4 regions of the Gordonia terrae genome follow, and region 4 is predicted to be linked to each of the others. Evidence: predicted binding sites of a transcription regulator. Region 4 holds the regulator's gene; each other region holds the start of a gene.
What was found. Region 4 encodes LexA, which represses DNA repair genes until DNA is damaged. Its sites were predicted from a motif close to CGAACANNTGTTCG; they were not measured.
Positions count from the first base shown of each region.

Region 1: BCM27_RS12705 (HNH endonuclease signature motif containing protein) is a predicted target of LexA. The motif match lies at 2,629-2,642, and genes of this name have one in related genera.
Region 2: BCM27_RS00955 (HNH endonuclease signature motif containing protein) is a predicted target of LexA. The motif match lies at 2,196-2,209, and genes of this name have one in related genera.
Region 3: BCM27_RS21305 (HNH endonuclease signature motif containing protein) is a predicted target of LexA. The motif match lies at 1,681-1,694, and genes of this name have one in related genera.

Region 1 is NZ_CP016594.1:2,801,519-2,805,729, forward strand. It holds gene BCM27_RS12700 (M24 family metallopeptidase) at 1-875, shown strand, start outside; gene BCM27_RS12705 (HNH endonuclease signature motif containing protein) at 979-2,601, opposite strand; gene BCM27_RS12710 (PPOX class F420-dependent oxidoreductase) at 3,646-4,047, opposite strand; gene BCM27_RS12715 (decaprenylphospho-beta-D-erythro-pentofuranosid-2-ulose 2-reductase) at 4,096-4,211, shown strand, end outside.
Region 2 is NZ_CP016594.1:192,721-196,931, forward strand. It holds gene BCM27_RS00940 (sensor histidine kinase) at 1-303, shown strand, start outside; gene BCM27_RS00945 (response regulator transcription factor) at 300-920, shown strand; gene BCM27_RS00950 (SDR family oxidoreductase) at 1,239-1,997, shown strand; gene BCM27_RS00955 (HNH endonuclease signature motif containing protein) at 2,240-3,955, shown strand; gene arr (NAD(+)--rifampin ADP-ribosyltransferase) at 3,993-4,211, opposite strand, start outside.
Region 3 is NZ_CP016594.1:4,809,854-4,814,064, reverse strand. It holds gene BCM27_RS21305 (HNH endonuclease signature motif containing protein) at 43-1,650, opposite strand; gene BCM27_RS21300 (vWA domain-containing protein) at 1,805-2,680, opposite strand; gene BCM27_RS21295 (AAA family ATPase) at 2,786-3,718, opposite strand; gene BCM27_RS21290 (mycofactocin-coupled SDR family oxidoreductase) at 3,733-4,211, opposite strand, start outside.
Region 4 is NZ_CP016594.1:2,521,982-2,526,192, reverse strand. It holds gene hrpA (ATP-dependent RNA helicase HrpA) at 1-737, shown strand, start outside; gene nrdR (transcriptional regulator NrdR) at 711-1,223, opposite strand; gene BCM27_RS11460 (LysM peptidoglycan-binding domain-containing protein) at 1,323-1,862, opposite strand; gene lexA (transcriptional repressor LexA) at 2,105-2,809, shown strand; gene BCM27_RS11450 (phosphoenolpyruvate--protein phosphotransferase) at 2,787-4,211, opposite strand, start outside.

The DNA of each region.
Region 1 (4,211 bases), 280 kb from region 4:
GCGATCTCGACATCGAGGTGGCCGACTGGGTCGACGGTGACGACGCCCACGCGCTGGCGCTGGCGGGGTTGCCGTCGCAACCGCGCATCGCCGTCTCCGATTCCATGCCCGCCCTGCATGTGATCCCGCTCGCCCGGCACACCGGCGCCACACCGCAATTGGCGACCGACGTCCTACGCGAACTCCGGATGATCAAGGACGCCGCGGAGATCGACGCTCTCCGCCGCGCCGGCGCCGCGATCGACCGCGTGCACGCGCGAATGGGCGACTGGCTGGTCCCCGGACGCACCGAGCGGGAGGTCGCCGCCGACATCGCCGCCGCGATCCTCGAGGAGGGGCACACCGAGGCGGCGTTCATCATCGTCGGGTCCGGCCCCAACGGCGCCGATCCCCACCATGAGTTCTCCGACCGGGTCATCGAGCGGTCCGACATCGTCGTGGTCGACATCGGTGGTCCGGTCGAGCCGGGCTACAACTCCGATTCCACGCGCACGTACTGCTTCGACGATCCGCCCGCCGACATCGCCGATGCTTACGCCGCGCTGCTCGAGGCGCAGCGCGCGGCCGTGGCCGCTGTCCGGCCCGGGGTGACCGCGTCGTCGATCGATGCCGCGGCGCGCGATCTGCTCGCCGAGCGCGGCCTGGCCGAGCAGTTCATCCACCGCACCGGGCACGGTATCGGGCTGTCGGTGCACGAGGAGCCCTACATCGTCGGCGGCAACGACATCCCGCTGCGGGCCGGCATGGCGTTCAGCGTGGAGCCGGGCGTCTACGTCTCCGGCCGATGGGGTGCCCGGATCGAGGACATCGTCGTCGTCACGGAGGACGGCTGCGAGTCCCTCAACAACCGCCCACACGAACTCGTCCGGCTGTAGGTATATCCGACCGATGAACCTCGCTTCGACTGTTGGACTTCGATCGAGGTCCATCGGTCGAAATGAGGTTCGGCGGTGGTGGGTCTTTATTCACGGACCCGGGTCAGTGGGTGGCGAGTAGCTCCATGAGGTGTGCTTCGACGAGGGAGGGTCGGGGCGTCGGTGGGCCGGGCCGTGGTGGGCGGACGTCGATGACGTGGCTGGTGGTCAGCCATGAGCGGCGTGCGTCGTGGGGGTGTGGCGTCTCGGGGCGTGCTTGATCGCCGGGCTGCGTTGGCGGTCCGTGGATCTCGGCGCGTATGTCGCGTAGGTGTGCGGCGAACTGCCGGGGTATGTCGGGTCGGCGGTTGATGCGTTCGGGGTTGGGTGGCGCGCCGGGCTCGGCATTCAACCGCCAGAGGCAGCGGCCTTCGTCGGGTCCGGAGCGGACAATGTGGGTGGTGTACTGGCCGGGCTGGTCGCCGACCATGCGGTTGTGTCGTGGGCAGGCGGGTGCGAGGTCGTCGATGTCGGTGAGACCGCCCTTGGCCCAATCCTTCTGGGCGTGATGGAGTTCGACCTGGGTGGCGGGCTGATCGCACCCGGGAGCCGAGCACACCTCACCGTCGGGGCGCGCGAAGGAGACGAGGCGTTGTTCGCGGGTGGCCAAACGTTTCCCCCTACCGAAGTACAGCGGCACGGCGGTCGAATCTTTGAAGATCGCCAGCCACGGTTGGATCTCGCCGGCCATCGCGATCAGGTCGGGGATGGGCAGCAGGGTGCCGGTGGCGGTGGTGGCGAGCCCGGCTTCGCGGATCAGGTCGCCCAGATCGGCTTTGATGATCAGATGGGCGGGCAGGCCGCGGTGCGACTTTCCGAGAATCCCGTCTGAAAAGCCTGCGGTGAGCGCGGCGTCGAGGGCGTCGTGATTGGTCTGCGCGGGGGTGCGTTGGTCACGGTCGGCGGCGGTGGCCAGCGCGTCGGGGTCGGCGGTGCCGGCCGGTCCGGACGGCGAGTTGGGATCGTCGGGGTTGTTGAGTCCGGGTTTGCCCCAGACGGCGAACATCATCGTGAGCCGGGCGGCGAGTTCGGGGGTCAGGGTGCCGGAGATCTTGGCGGTGCCGTCGGCGCGTTGGCGGCCGATCCACAGGTTGCGGCGCCGTTTCCGGTCGGTGTCGTCGGCCAGGGTGCCGTCGGGGTCGAGATGAGCCAGCAACCGCGCACCGAGTTGGGTGATGTCGGCCGGTGTATGATCGGCGGCGATCTCGGCCATCTGACGTTCCGCAGCAACCTTCACGTCGTGCTCGACAGCGTTCGGAATGCGGTCGAGGACGTCGAGTGTCGCCTGCACGTGTGCAGTGCCGACGGTGCCTTGCGCGAAAGCCTTGGCGAGGGACGGGTGTTCGGGCAGTAGGAGTTCGCCGCCGAGGCTGGTCCGGGTGGCGGTGGCGTCCATGTGCTTACGTCGACGCATCGGATTCGACACTCGCAGCCGGTGCGTCATGAACTGCATGAGTGTTCGGCAGCCCGTCTTGCGGGGGAGGTCGCGGGCCTCGGCCTGATCGATCTGCCGGTCACCGGCGACGGTCAGGCGTGCGATGGCACGTTCGGTCTCGGCTGCCACGTCAGCCAACTCGGCATCCGAGCAGGGCGACAGGTCCACGGTCTGCAGTTCGTCGAGGATCGCATGCAACTCCGCGACCAATCCGACAGCTCTCGGTTGCGGCGTCGCTGACTCGTCAGACATGGTCACCTCCTCCGAGAGCCGTTGCTGCGAATGTATATTCGAGTCTACACCAATATGGACGCGCGTCAACCTTAAAAGCCCTGTCATCCAACGCTATTCGGCGAGAGGGAGTTGTCGGTGCCTTGTGGTACAGGGAACCCCGATGCGGGCGATGCTGAGTGTTGACCCCGGGTCTTGCGCACAGGGTGAGACCTATACCGCGTGAAAGCATGGCAGCGTAGCGGTTTTCGTAGGTCGTCGGCAGTTGTTGTAGCGCACGAGCCAGCCGAACACTTCACCCCGGTCGGTCAGCTCGTCGGTCCAGGTCCGCTCATCTTGAATTATTTCGCGTTTCAGTATCACACGCTTGTGGTTCACCCGATCTTCGGCAGCCACGTCGTCGTTGAGTTCGGCCGTGATCGGGGAGCGCCGTAGGTGGTGCACCGATACGAGTGGTGCGGATACGTTGCGCCAGAGCATGATCAGCTTGCGTCCGCGCTGCCCGCGCGGGGGCTGCCTGCCGCCAACCGTGAAACGACGAACACGCGATCGCGAAGATTCGCATAGCCACTTGACCGGGTAGGTGTCGAGGTGGTCGGCGACGAACGCCGAAGCGGCTCACCCGTTCGTCTCCACGACGAGATACTGGGCCGCCCGCGGTCTTGCGCGTCAATGCCATAGCGGTCGAGCCAGTGACGCAGAGTGCCGTGCTCGACACCGGAGATCATCGGCGATACCACGCACCGTGGCCTCGGGGGTCGACTCGTACAACTCCACCGCGTCCTGACGAACCGCTCTCAGTCGTGTTTCCAAGCCATACCTCGATCGTCTCGCTTCCTCCAGCTCGTTGTCGGATTCAGCGTGTCCGAAATCTGGGTCAGGTCCCCCTCGGTCCTCGAGGCGTTTGTCCTCGATGTCGCAGATCGCCAGTCACACCAGCATGGGGAGTGCGCCACCGTTCGGGAAATGGCGGGCGGTCTTGATGACTATGCGAAGAACCGGACCGAGCCCGCTGACGACACCGGCGACCCACGTCAAACAGAATCCGACCTCACATGCGCGGCGCTAGCTGAACAGCGATGCGGAGCCGAGCACCCGGCTCACGCTGATCTCAATCACCACGCGGCGCGGATTCGGCCGGGGTTCCCGGTATCGCTGCGCGTAACGCTGCTCGGCCTCGCGCACGTGGTCGGGTTCGCGGCGGACCGTCGCGGGCCCCTCCAGGGTCAACCACCGCGGGCCGTCGACATTGGTGACGGCCGCGTAGGCGCCGCGCTCGGCGTTGCGGACCTTCTGATTGCCGTCAGAGGTGATGACCCGTGCCAGTCCGGCCTCGGGATCCCACGTGAATCCGACGGCGACGGCGTGTGGCGTGCCGTCGGCGCGCAGGGTGGTGAGGGTCCCGAGGTGGCGTTCGGTGAGGAACGCGAGCGCATCGGATCCGAGGTCGGCGGCGGTGCGGGGCATGACCCCACGATAGAGGTCGGTCTCGGGGCCGGTGCGATACTGGTGGCCATGTCATCACGCAGCAACGGGGCATCGGCGCGTCCGGACACCGACCCGGCCGGCACCCTCGTGCTGTTCGGCGGTCGCAGTGAGATCGGCGTGGCCACCGCTGCGCGTCTCGTTCA
Region 2 (4,211 bases), 2.3 Mb from region 4:
CTCGTGGTCGAGGGCGATCCGGCGCAGGTGCCAGACCGGTTCCACGAGGTGGCTGCCTGGGTGGTCCGCGAGGGGACGACCAACATCGTCAAACACTCGTCGGCGTCGTCGGCCTGGCTCACCCTCGGCCCAACGGGCATGTCGTTGCGGAATGACGGTGTGGCTGAGCATGACTCGTCGACAAGCGGTCCACGATCGGGGCTGCAGGGACTCGCCGAACGTCTCGAGATGGTCGGTGCGAGCCTGCGCACCAGCCGGGCCGACGGCCTGTTCACACTACAGATTCGCTGGGAGCCAACATGATTCCTGTCCTGCTCGCCGATGACGAGACCTTGGTGCGGACCGCGATGGCCACCATGCTCGACCTCGAAGACGACATCGAGGTGGTCGCTCACGTCGACTCGGGTGAGCAGCTGGTCGCGCTCTGGCGTGCCCGGCGCGATGCCGGCGAACCGACCGCGGTCGCGGTGATCGATCTGCAGATGTCCGGCATGGACGGTATCGACACCGCCATCGAGCTCCTCGAACTCACGCCTGATGCAGGAACGCTCATCGTCACCAGTCACGGTCGGCCCGGCTATCTGAAGCGAGCGCTGACCGCCGGCGTGCGCGGGTTCCTGCCCAAGACCACCCCGGCCGCCACGCTGGCGCAGGTGATCGCGACCGTGCACTCCGGCGGACGCTACATCGACCCGGAGCTCGCCACCGAAGCCATCAGCACCGGTGACTCGCTGCTGACCGCCCGCGAGGCCGACGTCCTGGAGTTCGCTCTCGACGGTGCGTCGGTCGAGGAGATCGCCCGCCGAGCACACCTGACCGCGGGCACGACCCGTAACTACCTGTCGTCGGCGGTGTCGAAGCTGAATGCGTCCAACCGGTACGAGGCCGCGATCAAAGCCCGTGACCTGGGCTGGATCTGAGCGTTCGCCGAACCGGGGTAGCGCTACGCCCTGATCCGGAAGAGCGACACAACCCCTGCTCCCTGATCCGGAAGAGCGACATAACCGCAGGTCTCAGCCCCTGCTCCGTAATCCGAAAGAACCGCACAACCCCTGCTCCCTGAGGAGCGCCCGGAGCTTGCGGAGGGCGCGTCACGAAGGGTCCTGCCGAGACGAGTTGTGAGGGACGACGGTCTGCGCCGGTGATTCGCGATTCGGCACCAGACGGCCCGCCGCTGACCGAGAATCGACGCGAGGCGACGACCGCCCGTTCCGGCTACCGAGCACCGAAGGACGACGATGACTGCTGACCTGTTCGATGTGAGTGGTAAGACGGTGCTGGTCACCGGCGGCACGTCGGGTATCGGGGCGATGATCGCCCACGGCCTGCACGACCGCGGAGCGCGGGTGATGATCACCGGCCGCAACGACGATGCGCTCGCCGAGGCGCGTGCAGCGGGACTGACTGCGTTACAGGCGAATCTATCGAGCCCCGAGGGTGCGCGCACCCTCGCGGAGCAGGTGGCCTCGGAGACCGATGCCCTCGATGTCCTGGTGAACAACGCCGGCGCGACCTGGGGTGCGTCCCTCGAGGAGTTCCCGGACTCGGCGTGGGACCGGGTTCTGAAACTCAACGTCCAGACGCCGTTCGTACTCACCCAGACACTGCTGCCGTTGCTGACCCGTACCGCGACCGCGGAGAATCCGTCGCGGGTCATCATGATCGGCAGTGTCGACGGAATCCGCGTGCCGCGCACCGCGTCGTATTCGTACTCGTCCAGCAAGGCGGCCGTCCATCAGCTGACCAGACATCTCGCGCGCGACCTCGGTCCGCGCCACATCACCGTGAACGCCATTGCGCCTGGACCTTTCGAGTCCAAGATGATGGCGCCGATCCTGGCCGAGCTGGGGGACGAGGTCGCGGCGGCCTCTCCACTCGGGCGCATCGGTCGAGCCGACGACATGATCGGGACGGTGGTGTACCTCGCCAGTCGCGCCGGGTGCTATCTCACCGGGACCGTCATCCCGGTCGATGGCGGGATCGCGACGACGCTCTGACTCAACCACGGACCGGTCCCTCCGGTGCCCATGCAGAGATTCTGGTGGAACCCGGAGCCCGTCGACGCAACTTCGGGACATGTGCGTGTCGGTGGCCGCTTATCACACAGCACCGACAACGCAATCGCGCCGTGCGGCCGCCGTAGGCACTGTGGGACAGCATCTTTCGATGCGCGCGCCTCGATTCTCGTGTACGCTCGAACGTACATTCGTAGCAACGGTTCTCGGGGGAGGTGACCGTCATGTCCGACACCACACACGTCGTCGATGATGGCGCGCCTTCGTCTCGGGCAGTTGAGCTCGTCGCCGAGCTGCACCGGCTGATCGATGAACTGCAGACCGTCGATCTGGGCTCCTGTGCGGACACCGAACTCGTCGAGGTCGCCGCCGACACCGAAAAGGCCATCGCCCGCCTCACCTACACCGGCGACCGTCAACTTGTCACCATCGCCGACCGCGACCTCCCCCATCGCACCGGGTACCGCAGCATCACCACGTTCATGACCCACCGCCTCCGCGTCTCCGATCCGATGCGTCGCAACAACCAACGCCACGCCACCGCCGCCCACCTCACCCACACCGGCGAACCACTGCCACCCGAACATCCCACCCTTGCTTCGGCGTTGGCCGACGGCCGGGTCGGGACCTCGCATGTGCGCGCCGTCATCGACGTCCTCGACCAGATTCCCCACGCCGTCGAGCACGACGTGAAGGTTGCTGCTGAACGGCAGATGGCCGAGATCGCCGCCGACCACACGCCTGCCGACATCACCCAACTCGGTGCGCGGCTGCTGGCCCACCTCGATCCCGACGGCACCCAGGCCGACGAATCGGAGCGGAAACGACGTCGGAATCTGTGGGTCAACCGGCAACGCGCCGACGGCACCGCCAAACTCACCGGCACCCTCACCCCCGAGTTGGCCGCCCGGATCACTATGCTGCTCGCGGTGTGGGCCAAGCCCGGCATGAACAACCCCAACGACCTCGATTCGCCCACCGGCTCGTTCGAGGACGCCGACCCAAACCTCCTGGCCGCCGCGGCGGAACGTGACGACCGCACGCCCGCCCAGATCAACCACGACGCACTCAACGCGCTACTGAAAGCTGTGCTCGAGGACGGCCTCCTCGGGAAATCCCATCGCGGCCTGCCCGTGCAGCTGATCATCAAAGCCGACCTCGGCGACCTGATCCGCGAAGCGGGACTCGCCACCACCGCCACCGGCACCCTGCTGCCCATCCCCGACCTCGTCGCCATGGCCGCTGACGTCCAGCCGTGGTTGGCGGTGTTCAAAGGCGCCACCGCCGTACCGCTGCATTTCGGGCGCGGCAAGCGTCTGGCCACCCGCGAACAACGTCTCGTCTCCTTCGCACGCCCCGACGGCGAAGTCTCTTCCGCACCCGGCTGCGATCAGCCCGCGACCCACGTCGAACTCCACCACGCCCAGAAAGACTGGGCCAGAGGCGGACTCACCGACATCGACGATCTCGCCCCGGCCTGCCCCCGGCACAACCGGATGGTCGGCGACCAGCCCGGTCAGTACACCACCCACATCGTGCGTTCCGGACCCGACGAAGGCCGCTGCCTCTGGCGATTGAACGCCGACCCCGGCGCACCACCCAACCCTGACCGCCTCAACCGCCGACCCGACATACCCCGGCGGTTCGCCGCACACCTACGTGACACACGCGCCGAGATCCACGGCGAACCACCCCGAGGGTTTCGCACGCTCGGTCACCGGACCCTTCGTGACGCGGCCTCCGCAAGCTCCGGGCGCTCCTCAGGGAGCAGGGGGCCCGGCGACCAAGCACGCCCGGAGGCGCCACATCCGATAGACGCGCGTCGCTCATGGCTGACAACCAGCCACGTCATCGACGTCCGACCACCGCGACCCGGCCAGCGGCAGCTCCGACCCTCCCTCGTCGAAGCGCACCTCGTGTGGCTCCTCGCCACCCGCTGACTGCCGCCCAGGATCACAACCTGCACGGGTGCCACAGCTAGTCGTAGAGAACCGCTTCGCCGCGCTGTCGCAGTGCCTCCAGCCCGGCCCGGAACTGCTGCAGGTACTCCGGCGGATGTCCGACCCAGTCGGTCATCTCGCCGACGACCCGGACCGGCCGGGCGCTCCGGTACGAGTGGGTCGGGTTCCCGGGGAACTTCTTGTCGGTGACATTCGGATCGTCATGCACGTCGTCCTCCGGCTCTACGATGTAGAC
Region 3 (4,211 bases), 2.3 Mb from region 4:
GACCCATCCTTCGGGATGGGTCCCTTTGTCGTTGTGCATGGTTCAAAGGGTGGCGAGTAGCTCCATGAGGTGTGCTTCGACGAGCGAGGGCCGGGGTGAGGGTGGTCCGGGTCGGGGTGGTCGGACGTCGATGACGTGGCTGATTGTCAGCCATGATTGGCGTGCTTGATCGTCGGGCCGGGTTGGCGGTCCGTGGATCTCGGTGCGCACGGTGTTCAGATGTTCTGCGAATCGCCGGGGTATGTCGGGTCGGCGGTTGATGTGTTCGGGGTTGGGTGGCGCGCCGGGCTCGGCATTCAACCGCCAGACGCAGCGGCCTTCGTCGGGTCCGGACCGTTCGATCCGGGTGGTGTATTGGCCGGGTTGGTCGCCGACCATGCGGTTGTGTCGCGGGCAGGCGGGTGCGAGGTCGTCGATGTCGGTGAGACCACCCTTGGCCCAATCCTTGTGGGCGTGATGGAGTTCGACGTGGGTGGCGGGTTGATCGCACCCGGGAGCCGAGCACACTTCGCCGTCGGGGCGCGCGAAGGAGACGAGGCGTTGTTCGCGGGTTGCCAAGCGTTTCCCGCGCCCGAAGTACAGTGGCACGGCGGTGTGATCTTTGAAGATCGCGAGCCACGGCTGAACCTCGTCGGCCATCGCGATCAGGTCGGGGATGGGCAGCAGGGTGCCGGTGGCGGTGGTGGCGAGCCCGGCTTCACGAATCAGATCATTGAGGTCGGCTTTGATGATCAGATGGGCGGGCAGGCCGCGGTGCGACTTTCCGAGAATCCCGTCTGAAAAGCCAGCGGTGAGTGCGGCGTCGAGCGCATCGTGATTCGTCTGGGCGAGGGTGCGGCCGTCACGATCGGCTGCGAGCGCGAGGGCGTCGGGGTCGGCGGTGCCGGCCGGTCCGCTGGGTGAGGCGGGGTCGTCGGGATTGTTGAGTCCGGGTTTGCCCCAGACCGCGAACATCATCGTCAGCCGGGCATTCAGTTCAGGACTGAGGGTGCCGGAGATGGTGGCGGTGCCGTCGGCGCGTTGCCGCCCGATCCACACGCCGCGGCGTCGTTTCTGGTCGGTGTCGTCGGCCAGTGTGCCGTCCGGGTCGAGATGGGCCAACAAGCGCGCGCCCAATTGGGTGATGTCGGCCGGGGTGTGATCGATGGCGATCTCGGCCATCTGCCGTTCCGCAGCGACTTTCACGTCGTGGTCGACAGCGTTCGGGATCCGGTCGAGGACGTCGAGGGCGGCTTGGACGTGTGCGGTGCCGACGGCGCCTCGCGCGAATGCCTCAGCCAGGCAGGGGTGTTCGGGCTCCAAGATGTCACCGCCGAGGCTGGTGCGGGTGGCGGTGGCGTCCATCTGCTTGCGGCGACGCGTCGGGTTCGACACTCGCAGCCGGTGGGTCATGAACTGCATGAGCGTTCGGCAACCGGCCTTGCGGGGGAGGTCACGGGCTTCGACTTGATCGATCTGCCGGTCGCCGGCGACGGTAAGTCGTGCGATGGCGCATTCGGTGTCGGCTGCGATGTCGGCGAGTTCGGCATCGGTGCACGGCGATAGGTCGACGGTCTGCAGTTTGTCGAGAATCGCGTGCAGTTCGGCCACCAACTCGACCGCACCAGGGGACGGCACGCCGGTGCCATCGTGTCGTTGGGTATCTGTCATGACGGTCACCTCCCCCGGGAGCCGTTGATGCGAATGTGCTTTCGAGTGTACACGACCTGGGCCGTCTGACAACACCGAAAGTGTTGGTGTGCAATGGATCTGAGTGATCAAATTCTGTCGGTGCCGTGTGGTAAGGCTGGTTGCCCGCCACCGCCTAGGCGAAGATCGCCTGGAGGGCGGGCACCACGTCGTGGTGGTCCCGGATCGGCCGGCACCGCCCCCGGCCGATGAGCGCCAGGTCTTGTGCGAGTTCGGCGTCATGTTCACCGGAGATGTCGAACAGCACATCGAGGCGGGGCAACCGGCCGGCCGCGTCCCGGGGGTCGGGTCCGGCGTTGTGGACGCAGTCGCTCAACAGGATCACGCGAGCGTCGGCCGAAGGTGCGTCGGCCAACTGTTCGAGGGCGGTCTGCAGCGGGAAGGCCACGTTGGTCAGGCCCTGTGCGGGCAGTGCGAGGAGTTCGTCGACGAGTTGTTCGGTGGTGACCGGTCGGCCGAGAGGGACGATGAGCGCGGCGTCGGACCAGAAGGCGATGACGGCGAGGTCGTCGCGACCGAGTTCACCGGCGAGTGCGCCGGCTGTCGCGGCCGCGGTGCGGACCTGCTCGCCGCGGGCGGAGCCGGACACGTCGACCGCCAGCACGATGGAGCGTCGGCGCCGGACGCGCTCGCGCACGCGGATGTCGTCGTCCTCAGGAATCGGGTTGCCGATGAGTGCCTCGAGGGTCGCGTCGAGATCGAGCTCATCGGAGCCACCCCGCCAACGCTGGCTCGTGAGTACACCGTTGGCGCTGCGGCGTGCGTTCCGTGTCTCCACGGGACGTGCGAGTCGGAGTCGTCTGGCGAGTCCGATCGCCCGCTCTCGCGCGACCGGGTCGGTCTGTGCTGCAGGGGAATCGTCGTCACGGGTACCTGCGTCATCGGTGACCGCGACGACCGCACCCGAGGTCCCGCGGGGCACGTCCCGGGCACGTCCACGTCGACCGATCGGGGCGACGGCGCCGCCGCGGCCCGCGGGCTCGAACAACACCGGGCTTTCCGACAGCTGTTTGGGTCTGCGCCGCAGTGGCTTCCGTTGACGGGGTTGAGTGCTGACCTCATCGCGCCGGAGCGGTGAATCGGCGTCGACCGCTCTTCAACCCGGTTCGGCCGCCGCCGGCGCCAGTAGGAAGTGGTTCTGCCAGATCTCGCCGAGCACCTGTTCGGCGGTGGTGAACGCGACGTCGTCGAGATGGATCCGCCCGGACAGGGCAACCTGCATGGCGTCGAGGAAGGTGGCGGTGTACGCCGACGGCAGGTCGCGTGGCGGTTCGACCGCGTCGTCGACCGGGACGGTTGTGCCGCGCATCTCGCACAGCTGGTGCGCGAGGAGTGCGGTGTCGATCGCTCCGCGTACGCTGCTGCCCTGACGGACGGCGTCGTGTCGACGGGTGTCGCGGGTGACGGCGACGGCATCCGCGACCACTCTCGCCGACGACAATTCTGTCCTGCGCGAAACGATCTCGCGCTCCGCCGCGTCGTCCTGATAGTCGACGACCAGCCGGCACATGCGATCGTAGACCGAGGTCGACAGGCGCGTGGTGCCGACATTGTCGAAGGGATTCATCGACGCCACGATGCGAAAACTTGGCTGGGCGGCGATGGTGCCGACGCGCGGGACGGTGATGGTCCGCTCGGCCATCGCGGTGAGCAGAGTGTCGATGGTGTCCTCCGGCGCGCGGTTGAACTCCTCGACATAGAGGAACCCGCCGGCGCGCATGGCCTCGATGAGCGGGCCGTCGACGAAGTTGTCGGGGGAGTAGTCCTCGCGCAAGACCCGCGCCGGGTTGTGGTGCCCCACCAGGCGTCCGGGAGTCAGGTCGGCATTGCCCTCCACCAGGACGAGTGGGATGCCCCAGTCGGCGGTGATCGAGCGCAGCAGTGTGCTCTTGGATGTTCCCGGTGGGCCTTCCAGGATCAGGTCCCGGCCTGCGGCCACCGCGGCCAGGACGAGGTCGAGTTCGCGATCGCGGCCGACGACCTCGGCGGCGATCCGTGCCCGGATCGCCGCGAGGCCATGTGTCTCCATCGGCCGAAGTGAGGTCACCTGACCGGTTCCTGGTTGACCCCGGTGAGGAGAAGGTGACCGGCATCCACCGGGATGGTCACGCCCGTGACAGAAGCTGCCAGGTCCGAGTTGAGGTACAGGGCGGTGTTCGCGATCACCTCGGGTGGCATGAACGAGTGCCCCTTGAGTGCGTGGAAGTGATATCCGCCCTCGATCAGGTCGTCGGGGGTGCCGCCCTCGTGGCCGGCGAACATGTCCCACGCGCCCTGCTGATCGGTCATCGGGGTACGGATCGCGCCCGGATTGATGGAGTTGCAGCGGATTCCGTGCGGCGCGAGCTCCAGCGCGATGTTCTTCATCAGCCCGATCACGCCATGTTTCGTGGCCACGTAGTGCGCGTAGTTCATGCCGGGTTCGAGTCCGTTCACCGACGAGGTGATGACGATCGACCCGCTCTGTCGCTCGATCATTTGCGGTGCAACGGCTTTGGCGGACTTCCACACCCCGGTGAGGT
Region 4 (4,211 bases):
ACGCGTCCTCCCCCGACGCCCGCGAGCGTCTCCGTCGTCGCGGGCTCGTCGCCCTGCTCGAACTGGCGATTCCCCCGTTGTCCAAACGCCTCGCCGGCTCACTCGATCCGGCCGAACGACTCGCCCTGAGCCTGAGTCCCTATGCGGACATCGAGGCACTGCTCGCCGACTGCACTCGACGGGCCATCCGGGACGCGGTCATCGGCGTCGGCGACGCCCAGCTGGCGGCAGTCCGCTCGCCACAGTCCTTTTCGGCCTTCCTCGAGCGGATCAGGCCGCGCGTCGCCGAGGCCGCCCCGGACTATTTCTCGCTCGCCGTCGCGGCGCTCGAACGGCTGGCGCCGGTCCGCGCGGCGATCGACCGGCACGCCGGATCGCTGGCTGCCGACGACGTCGCCGAGCAGATCGACCATCTCGTGTTCGACGGCTTCGTGGCAGCCACCGCACGGCGGCATCTGGAGAACCTGCCGCGGTACCTCGACGGTGCGCGGGCACGTCTCGAGGCGCTGCCCGCGTCCGCCGCGCGCGACAAGGCCGGCGTCGCGGTCGTCGATCGCGTCGTCGAGCGGTGGGCTCAACGGCTCGAACAGGTCCCTGAGCACCGACGGGCGATCGTCGACGACGAGGCGCAGTGGCTCGTCGAGGAACTACGGGTCGGGTTGTTCGCCGAGCGTCTCGGTACCGCGTTCCCCGTGTCGGAGAAGCGCGTCCTACGAGCTCTGGACCGACTCGGCTGAGACGGGATCGGTGGTGGCGGTCTCGACACGCCCGCCACCGGACGCCGACGACTTCAGATCGTCGATCTCCCGCTGGAAGTCCTCCACCGAGTCGAACGACCGGTACACCGACGCGAACCGCAGGTACGCCACCTCGTCGAGATCACGCAGCGGCCCCAGGATCGCGAGACCGACTTCGTTGCTGGGGATCTCGGCCGATCCGCTCGCGCGCACCGTGTCCTCGACCTGCTGGGCGAGTTGCGCGAGTGCGTCCTCGGCGACGTGCCGCCCCTGACAGGCACGACGCACACCGCGCATGACCTTCTCGCGACTGAACGGCTCGGTGACACCGTTGCGTTTGACCACGGCGAGCACGGCGCTCTCCACCGTGGAGAATCGGCGTCCGCACTCCACACACGAGCGACGCCGTCGGATGGCCTGCCCTTCATCTGCGACACGCGAGTCGATGACCTTGGTGTCGTCGTTCTTGCAGAAGGGGCAGCGCATCGTGTCCTCACGCAGGTCGCGGGACGCTGGAACGCACCGAAACCGTGCGCCCCGCCGCTTCTCGGCCGGCCCCTGTGACATCGAGGATACCGCCCGGCCTCAGCGGTACCGGGGGGTGAGCAGGGGCTGACCCACCTGCAGCGCACTCGACGGCAGATCGTTCATCGCGACGATCTCGTCGATCACGATGTCGCGGGGCATCTCGGGCGCCACCCGGCCGGCGATCGTGCTGAGGGAATCCCCGGCGCGCACGTGGACGACCTCTGCGCTCACCGCGGCGGGCGTCATCGAGTCCGAATAGTTCTGACCGACGACACCGAACACCCACACGACGAACGCAAGGCCGACGCCGGCGAGGACCGCGACGGCGGTGCGGCGACGGCGACGGAACACCGCTGCATCCGGACCGACCGGCCCGCGGCCCCTGGCACCCACCGCCGAGCCACAGTGCGTGCCGCCGGCACGTGGCGTCAGTGGCGACCCGCCCACCGGACGGTTGCCTGCCGGCCGGTTGTCGACGGGCCGAGAACCGTCGGACAGCGGGGTCCGGGTCCGAATGCGGTCGGCGCGGTCGGTGCGCGCCCGGACGGTGTCGGGACGCTCGGTACGGACGGGAGCGACGAGAGTGGCGGTGCGCATGGTGCCCTCCGGGTGTTCGGTGCGGGATCGTCGGGTGTTCGGGTGTCTGGCATTCGGTGTTCGAACCTCGATCAGATGTTCGATGCACTGATGTTCGAATTTGTAGCACGGCGCACCGACAAAGTCTCGCGACACATCGAACAAATGTTTGAGGTGGAGGTCGCACTCCGCTAGGCTCGGACGCGGCTGAACATCCCCACGGGCCATCTACCAGCACGTTCCGAAGACGAGAGGAACCGAACATGAGTGACACCGGCGATAGGCGCGGCCGAGCGCGGGGAGCCGACGACGAGGCCCCCATCGACGTCGCCGCCGCCGAGGCCTCACTCACCCCGCGCCAGCTCGGGGTCCTGGAAGTGATCCGCCGCTCGGTACGCGAGCGCGGTTACCCGCCGAGCATCCGCGAGATCGGCGACGAGGTCGGCCTGGCCTCGACATCGTCGGTCGCCCACCAGCTGCGGACCCTCGAGCGCAAGGGTCTGCTCAAGCGGGACGCGAACCGGCCGCGTGCGGTCAACATCGCGCCGAGCGAATCGCCGTCGCCGGAGACCCCGTCGGCCGGCCGGCTGCCCGAGCCGACCTTCGTGCCGGTCCTCGGCCGGATCGCGGCCGGTGGCCCGATCCTGGCCGAGGAGGCGGTCGAGGACGTGTTCCCGCTTCCTCGCGAGCTGGTCGGCGAGGGCTCGCTCTTCTTGCTGCGCGTCGTGGGCGAGTCGATGATCGACGCCGCCATCTGCGACGGCGACTGGGTCGTCGTGCGGCAGCAGAACGTCGCCGACAACGGCGACATCGTCGCAGCGATGATAGACGGCGAGGCCACCGTGAAGACCTTCAAGCGTCAGGGCGCCAATGTGTGGCTGATGCCGCACAACGAGCTGTTCGATCCCATCCCGGGCAACGACGCCGTGATCCTCGGCAAGGTCGTCACCGTGATGCGGCGAGTCTGACCTCTCCCCCGACCGAACGGTCGAGCACCGCCGCGGCAGCTTCCCGCGCCGCGGCGGGGTCGGACGTGGCCAGCGCGGCGTCGGCGGCGGTGCGGCAGTCCTGTGCGGTCACCTCGCCGAGCCGAGCCCCCACCGCGGCGGCCGCGGCCGGCGCGCTGGACAGCGAGGTCACCCCGAGACCGACGAGCACGCAGGCAAGATTCGGATCGGCAGCCGCCTCACCGCACACCCCGACCGGCTTGCCCTGGCGGACACCCGCTGCGGCGACACCCGCGATCAGGCTGAGCACCGCGGGCTGCCACGGATCGGTCAATCCGGCGAGATCGGCCGACATCCGATCGGCCGCCATCGTGTACTGCGTCAGATCGTTGGTGCCGATCGACACGAAGTCCACCTCGGCGAGCACGGCCTCGGCCAGGATGGCGGCCGCGGGCACCTCGATCATGACCCCGGCGACCAGGCCCCGGCCGCGGACCTCCGCGGCGAAGGCGCGCGCCTCGGACGGCGAGGCGATCATCGGCGCCATGACCCACGGCGCGACGTCGGAACCCGACGCGGCGTGCGCGATCGCGTCGAGCTGGTGGGCTCGGATCTCGGGATGCGCCAGGGCGATTCGATCCCCACGGACACCGAGCGCGGGATTGGATTCGTCTGGGTGGGTCACGAACCTCAAGGGCTTGTCCGAGCCGGCGTCGAGGGTACGGATCACCACCTTCTGCCCGCCGAACGCGTCGAGGACCTCCCGGTAGATCGCGGCCTGTTCGTCCACCGACGGTTCGTCGGCACGTTCGAGGAAGGCGAGTTCGGTGCGGAAGAGTCCGACGCCCTCGACCGGGTGCCCGGCGGCGGCCCGCGCCGACGATCCGTCGGCGACATTGGCGAGCACCGAGACGGCGATGCCGTCGGCGGTCCGCCCCGGACCCGTCCACCCGGCGACGAGCTCGGCGTGCCGACGATCCTCCTCGACTCGCGCCCGCGCCGTCTCCGCGTCAGGCTCCACCTCCACCCGGCCGGTCGTCCCATCGACGAGAATGGTTGTACCGGCAGTGATCTCGGCGAGATCGGCCACGGCCACCACACACGGAATCCCCAGTTGCCGGGCGATGATCGCGGTGTGGCTGGTCGGCCCACCCAGCCGGGTGACGAGCGCGATCGTGGTCGTCGGGTCGAGACCGGCGGTGTCGGCGGGCGCGAGGTCGTCGGCGAGCAGCACCGAGGGCACCTGCGGTGTCGGCAGGCCCGGCTCGGGTAGACCGAGCAGTTCGGCGAGCACGCGGTCGCGGACATCGTTCAGATCGGTGACCCGCTCGGCCATCAGCCCGCCGAGTTTGGTGAACACCGCCGCGAACTGATCGGTCGCGGCGACGGCAGCGGCCTCGGCCGTGGCGCCCTTGGTGATGAG